DNA from 3 places in the Lysinibacillus sp. NPDC092081 genome. Region 2 is predicted to be linked to each of the others. Evidence: riboswitches for the same ligand, from Rfam matches in the RefSeq annotation. Region 2 holds a riboswitch; each other region holds the start of a gene.
What was found. Region 2 has a riboswitch for cobalamin ahead of nikA (nickel ABC transporter substrate-binding protein). Riboswitches for the same ligand answer to the same signal wherever they lie in the genome.
Positions count from the first base shown of each region.

Region 1: another riboswitch for cobalamin. It lies ahead of ACIQLB_RS08620 (ribonucleoside-diphosphate reductase subunit alpha); the one in region 2 lies ahead of nikA (nickel ABC transporter substrate-binding protein).
Region 3: another riboswitch for cobalamin. It lies ahead of ACIQLB_RS16740 (hypothetical protein); the one in region 2 lies ahead of nikA (nickel ABC transporter substrate-binding protein).

Region 1 covers NZ_JBIVRU010000003.1:270,265-272,540, forward strand. The annotation lists gene ACIQLB_RS08615 (hypothetical protein) at 1-651, shown strand, start outside; cobalamin riboswitch at 762-949, shown strand; gene ACIQLB_RS08620 (ribonucleoside-diphosphate reductase subunit alpha) at 1,111-2,276, shown strand, end outside.
Region 2 covers NZ_JBIVRU010000018.1:43,218-45,493, forward strand. The annotation lists gene ACIQLB_RS19930 (DUF1572 family protein) at 1-108, shown strand, start outside; cobalamin riboswitch at 253-450, shown strand; gene nikA (nickel ABC transporter substrate-binding protein) at 802-2,276, shown strand, end outside.
Region 3 covers NZ_JBIVRU010000012.1:52,384-54,659, reverse strand. The annotation lists gene ACIQLB_RS16745 (amidase family protein) at 1-544, shown strand, start outside; cobalamin riboswitch at 639-822, shown strand; gene ACIQLB_RS16740 (hypothetical protein) at 1,068-1,808, shown strand; gene ACIQLB_RS16735 (GTP-binding protein) at 2,058-2,276, opposite strand, start outside.

The sequences.
Region 1 (2,276 bases), on a different contig from region 2:
GCTACAACTGACAATGCCGCAGCCATTGGTGAAAAGCCACAAGATGTTGTGGCTGCTTCAGACAAACTAACGGCATACTTAACGGCACGTGTTACATTTTTAGAGCAGCTTGCTGCAAATGCTTTACCAAGCCATATTTTACTCGCTAATTTTTCAGGGGATGCTGCATGGTCTCGTTATGTGGCAGGCATTCAGCAGGTTTTTGATGAGGCTGGTCTTAGTTGTCCGCCAATAGACGGTAGCACAGAGTCCAATATGCCCACTTTACAATCAGGGTTGTCTGTAACGATGCTTGGTGAGCAACAGAAACGCACAGCAACTAAGCTTGAGCAACTAAGTTGGTACACCTATGGACTGCCACTTGTAGGCAATGAAGTCCTTGCACAGCCTGAAGATGTCGCACAGCTGCAACCCATTTTTCAGGCATGGAATGAGGAAATAGTGCAGCAAATATGGCCAGTTGGATCAAAAGGTCTGCAAGCAGAATTTACCCGACTTTTTGGCAAACAACAGGTCAAAAGTTCATTAGATGTTGAGAAATCGGCTGGTCCATGTGCAGTAGTTTTGCTAGGAATACAGCCAGAAAAAGAGCAGCAAGCACAAAAAAATTTTCCTAGAAATTTTGAAAAACTATGTAAAACTGCATTGTAATTGGGCTTGCTTCGAGAAAATGTAGCACTTTATAACGTGCAAGGGGCAAAACGCCTATTGCAACAATAAACACAATATGTTAGATTTGTTTAGGAGTTAAAACACAATATATAGTATTTTGGACAAGCGGTACCAATATGGTTTAAAAGGGAATTCGGAAAAAGAGTCATCTTAGGCCGAAGCTGTCCCCGCAACTGTAAATGCTGACAAATGATGATTAGGCCACTGTGAAGAACGGGAAGGCCATCGTTTGGAGGAAGCATGAGCCAGGAGACCTGCCGAGTTGTTCAAGACAGCAACACATTCTTCGGGGATTGAGAAGTGGAGGCGAAAGATTTGTTCACTTCTTTGTGTGCATGTCCTTCATTTCCATTTCCGATTTTACAGCGATCACGTAACCGATAAATGTTGCGTGATCGCTTTTTGTGTTGCTGTAGAAGGAAAGGGAGAGAATGTTACATGACAATTCAAATTGAACAGCAAATGACTAAGCTCAAGAAAAGTTACACGGAGGATGAACTCGAAAGTTTTGTAAGGTTATCGGATCGATGGCTACGAAAAAACGACAATGCCACATTTGAAGCATGGGCAGATGCGATGATTTTACAAACGCTTAGCCTCATTGATGAAGAGGAGCCATACTGGACATTTGTCGCAGCTCAAATTTATTTAGAAAAGTTATATGATCAATTTGCAATGCGCCGTGGTGTTTCAGTGAAGGATGTTTATAAAGTTTTCCCAGAACATTTAGCACACTATACAGAAGCTGGTTTGTATCATGAAAGTTTAACAACAAAGTATAGTGAGCAGGAGCTTCAGGAACTCGCTTCTTATTTAGAATCAAGTCGAGATGAGTTGTTTACGTATATTGGCTTAAAAACATTAATGGACCGCTATGTAGTCCGTGACTACACGAAAACACCAGTGGAGCTACCGCAGGAACGATGGATGGTCATTGCGATGACCCTGATGCAGGATGAAACAGAAAATCGTTTAGAAAAAGTACGTGAATCGTATTGGGCGATGAGTAATTTATATATGACTGTTGCCACACCAACATTATCGAATGCTGGTAAAACACATGGACAGCTATCTAGCTGCTTTATCGATACAGTAGATGATAGTTTACAAAGTATTTATGACACGAATACAGATGTCGCAACATTATCGAAGTACGGCGGTGGCATTGGTGTTTATATGGGCAAAATTCGTAGCCGAGGCTCATCTATTAAAGGCTTTAAAGGTGCATCAAGTGGCGTTTTACCATGGATTAAACAACTTAATAATACGGCGGTTTCAGTCGATCAGCTAGGTCAACGACAAGGAGCTATTGCTGTATACCTAGATATTTGGCATAAAGACGTCTTTACGTTTTTAGATTTACGCTTAAACAATGGGGATGAGCGTTTGCGTGCCCATGATATTTTCACAGGGCTGTGCTTACCGGATTTATTTATGGAAACTGTTGAGGCACGTGGGGAGTGGCATTTATTTGACCCACATGAAGTGCGAGAAATCATGGGCTACTCACTAGAGGATTACTACGATGAGAAAAAGGGTGACGGCTCTTTCCGTACTAAATATGCGGAATGTATCGCGAATCCATTGTTAAGTCGTGAAGTCGT
Region 2 (2,276 bases):
GTTTACATCGCTAAGCAAATAAAGGGCTCTGAGTGGCAAACAATAAGTATTCCAAAGGGACAATCTCAACTTTTCACAGAATCAATGTTAAAAAAACATCAACGATAGAAGTGTAGCCATCTCACTAGTGTGTGAATGGCTTTTTTTGTGGAATATACATAAATACCTTTGTTTAAAAATCGCAAAACTTTATTATATTCAGAAAATAAAATTGACGTGTGTCTTTGAAGCGTGTTATGTTTAGTACTAAATTTAATAATTACCATTACAAGTTTTAGGTGAAAAATAATTTTTCGCTTAATTAAAAGGAAAATGGGTGTAAATCCCATGCTGTCCCGCAGCTGTAAATGAGGAGTTTTGTTTCAAAAAAACCACTGAGTAAGTACTTGGGAAGGTGAAGCAAAATGAAGATTCATAAGCCAGAATGCCTGCTTGTAGTAAGATTCATTGTAGAGCTACGAAAGATAGGGAGATGGATGGGAAGGCTTTTACTGATGAGTTTTTCTATCCTTATTCATATTTGAATAAGGATTTTTTTATGGCTTTTTCCAAACTTAGTAGTTTACATCAAAGTGAGGTGCGAATAAAGAGAGAACATAGTTTATATGTACTTAAGACAAAAACAACTTTGAAACCTCGTACAAATTGTTTGGTTAGCGGCGCAATTCACACTTTTAGCGGCGTTCTTTAATTGGTTAGCGGCGGAATTTCGGGTTTTAGCGGGGTTCCCCGAATGCTATGGGTGGAGAAGTACAATAATTCAATCTTTCTAGCACAAATAAATAGACAGGAGCAATATTAATGTTATTCAAAAAGAAATTATTACCTTTCATGCTATTACTGATGTTAACCATTTTAGCAGGGTGTTCAAGCTCGAATGAAGGTAATGGAAGTACAACAAAAGATAACGAAGGAAAAATGATAACAATTGGCTGGCCGCTAGATATAGGGCCTTTAAATCCGCATACCTATTTACCAAACCAAATGACTGCACAAGCAATGGTGTATGAATCATTGGTAGAATATAACGATGATGGGACAATATCGCCGAAATTAGCAGAGAGATGGGAAATCTCCGACGATAAAAAAACTTACATATTTCATCTTAGAAAAGATGTCAAATACTCTGATGGGACAGCCTTTAATGCAGATAATGTCATTCGTAATTTTAAAGCAGTTTTAGCAGATCGTGAAACACATTCCTGGATGGGAATGGTGAATCATATTGTAGATGTTGTGAAAGCAGATGACTATACTATTCGATTACAGTTAGATGAACCATATTACCCCGTATTAAATGAACTGGCATTTGTTCGACCATTTCGCTTCTTAGGGGATAACGGATTCCCTGAAGGAGATGCAACTAAGAAAGGTATAAAAGCTCCGATTGGTACGGGTTCATGGGTATTAACCGAATACAAAAAAGATCAATACGCTATTTTTAGCCGCAACGAACATTATTGGGGTGAAAAGCCACTGGTAGACAAAGTAAAAGTGAAAATTATTCCTGATTCAGAATCTATGTCACTGGCATTTGAAAATGAAGAATTAGATTTAATTTATGGTCGCGGCATTATTAGCTTAGATAACTATACTTTCTTAAAAGATAGTGGTAAATACAAAACGGCTACATCTGAACCTTTATCTACACGTGCATTACTGTTTAACACACAATCTGGTCCTTTAGCAGAATTAAAAGTACGTCAGGCTATTCAATTCGCTATTAATAAAGAACAAATGGTTGAAAGTATTACCCATGGTACAGAAAAAGTTGCCAATACACTGTTTTGGGATGCTATTCCTTATGCCAACATTGATTTAAAACCAATCCTATTCAATCCAGAAAAAGCCAAGCAGTTATTAGATGAAGCAGGTTGGACTTTACAAAAAGGTGATAAAATCCGTTCCAAAAATGGGCAACCTCTTACATTAGATTTAATCTATATTGCAACAGATGCCATCCAAAAACCTATGGCAGAATTAATGCAAGGAGAATTAGCAAAAATAGGCGTCCAATTAAACCTTGAAGGCGCTGATGTTATGGTAGGGCTCCAAAAATTGATGGACAATCAAGTAGATATTAACTTCTGGCGTACAAACGGTCCGCCAACAGACCCACACAGCTTCGCAAATGAATCAGCAACACCGAATGCCAATGGCGTTTATGAGGCGAAATTAGGCCTAGATAACGCAGTACAAATTGACGACAAAATACATCAATTATTAATTGGGACGGATGAAGCGGAACGTGTTAAATTGTATAAAGATATTTTAAC
Region 3 (2,276 bases), on a different contig from region 2:
AGAGCAAGGAGCCGAAATTATAGAAGGAATCGAAATCCCTTCTTTTCATAGAGACTGGAAATGGGGAGTACCGCAATATGAATTAAAGCATAGTTTAAATAATTTCCTTGTTAATCTACCTTCTCACATGCCTGTCCATTCTATCTCTGAGTTAATTCAATTTAATAAACGTTCAAAAGGAAAGTCGTTGAAATATGGGCAGGATAAATTGGAATCGAGAGAGAAATTATCGAACACGTTAAGAGATTCTGACTATTTACATGCAAAACTAGAGGATTTGTATTTTTCTCAAGAACAAGGAATCGACTATACATTAAAAAAATATGAATTAGATGCGATTATTTTTCCATCATATATAGGTTCGACAATAAGTGCGAAAGCTGGATATCCGTCTATTGCCGTCCCAGCAGGGTATATGGAAAATGGGAGACCGTTTGGTATAACTTTCGCAGGAACTGCATTTAGTGAAGATGTTCTAATAAAACTCGCATTTTCATTTGAGCAAGCAACTAAATTACGAAAAGCTCCGAAGTTGAGTGAGTAGTTTTAAAATATCTAACTGCCTCAATTGACTTTAAAAATACAGTACTTTACTATTAATAGTAAGAAATCTGGTATTTTCCAATTTCTTTACAACTGAATAGCGTGGAGTAATAGGTGTAAATTGCGTGCGATTTACTTAAATGGGAAGTCGGTGCAAATCCGACACTGTCCCGCAACTGTAAATGTGAGCGACTTTTCATAGACCACTGTTTAACGACGGGAAGGGGAAAAGTAGTGATGATCATGAGTCAGGATACCTGCCTATTATGAGTACACACCATAACCCTACGAGGAATAGGAGGTGGCATGTTGACAAAACAGAATGCTCTGTTCGTCACTGTACGTCAAACGCCCAAGATAAAAGAAGGTATTTGCTGTCGAGCTAATTCTTTCATATTTGGGCATTGTTTGACATTATATGATGAACGAAAAAGATAGAATGAAGGATTTCCTCGCGTTAATAGGAAATCCTTTTTTTACTGATGACTTCCGTTTTGAAAATATGTACGAAAAGAGGATGCAGTATGACGAATATTCATGTATATACAGCACAGCAACCACAATCTTTAGATATGAAAATTTGTAAGCAGCCACGCACTGAAGTTACTAAGAAAGCTACAACAAGAATGGTTGTAGAATCACTTGTTGATCAATTAATAGCTAGCAATCTTATTAGTAATGAACGATTATTTGAGCAAATTTTATATAACAAAGATATTATTTGGATTCAAAATGAAAATATTAAAGGGCACCTTTTTGCAAAGGCGGATATAACAGATCAGCTTAAAACAAAAACAAATAGTTTTATGATGTATATGCCGACAAATCCAATTGTGTATGAGGTGAATGGTGAGCATTATCATTTAATTACACGCATAGATTCGACGCGTGCAAAACCAAATTTAGAGCGACTTTCCCAAGATCCTAATCCAATATTAAGTGCTGCTCGGGTCAATGATTTATTGTGCTCGATCGTAATGCGCTTTTATGAAACATATTTCGAGGATCTATCACAGGTAGCTCATAAAGACAAAAAACTGATTAATTTTGTAGAGCGAGAGTATCATCAATTTTTAGAAGCTGTGAAGGAACTTAATGATTATCATTTAAACTGGCATCCACGTGGTAACGGTCATGAACTATTGCTAGAATTAATTGATAATTTGCAACTTTTGAGAAGCCGACCTGGCAAGATTTTAATCGATTTTTCTACTTCCCATAGCCACGTTGTGGAACCTTCATATCGCATTTTTAAACAAGCATAGAAAACAGTACAAGCTTTATAAAAATAGTCGTGCTGGGTGAAGAAGAATACCCGCGAAAGCAGGGTAAATACCCGCGGAAGCAAGGTAAATACCCGCGCAAAGGCAGAATACCCGCGGATGCACAGTAAATACCCGCGAAAGGAGAGCAAGTACTCGCGCAAAGCAAGATTACCCGCAATAGCATAGTAAATCCCCACGAAACATAATAAACAGGACGATGATATAAAATCATGTCCTGTTTTTATGAATTCAGTCAATACAATGCATAGCTGCTTCTGCTTCTTGCCAAGGAACGGAGTAGCCCTTGCCTTTTGTACAAAAAATACTAGAGGATGTATACTCGGGGTCGGCGTTTTTATCGTAGCCAATTTGTGCAATGATGTCTTCCGTATTGTGACACACATCATAACCATCAAATTGTAGAGAAAGTACGCCCTTACCATTAGTATAGGCAGCAAAGGTTGTACT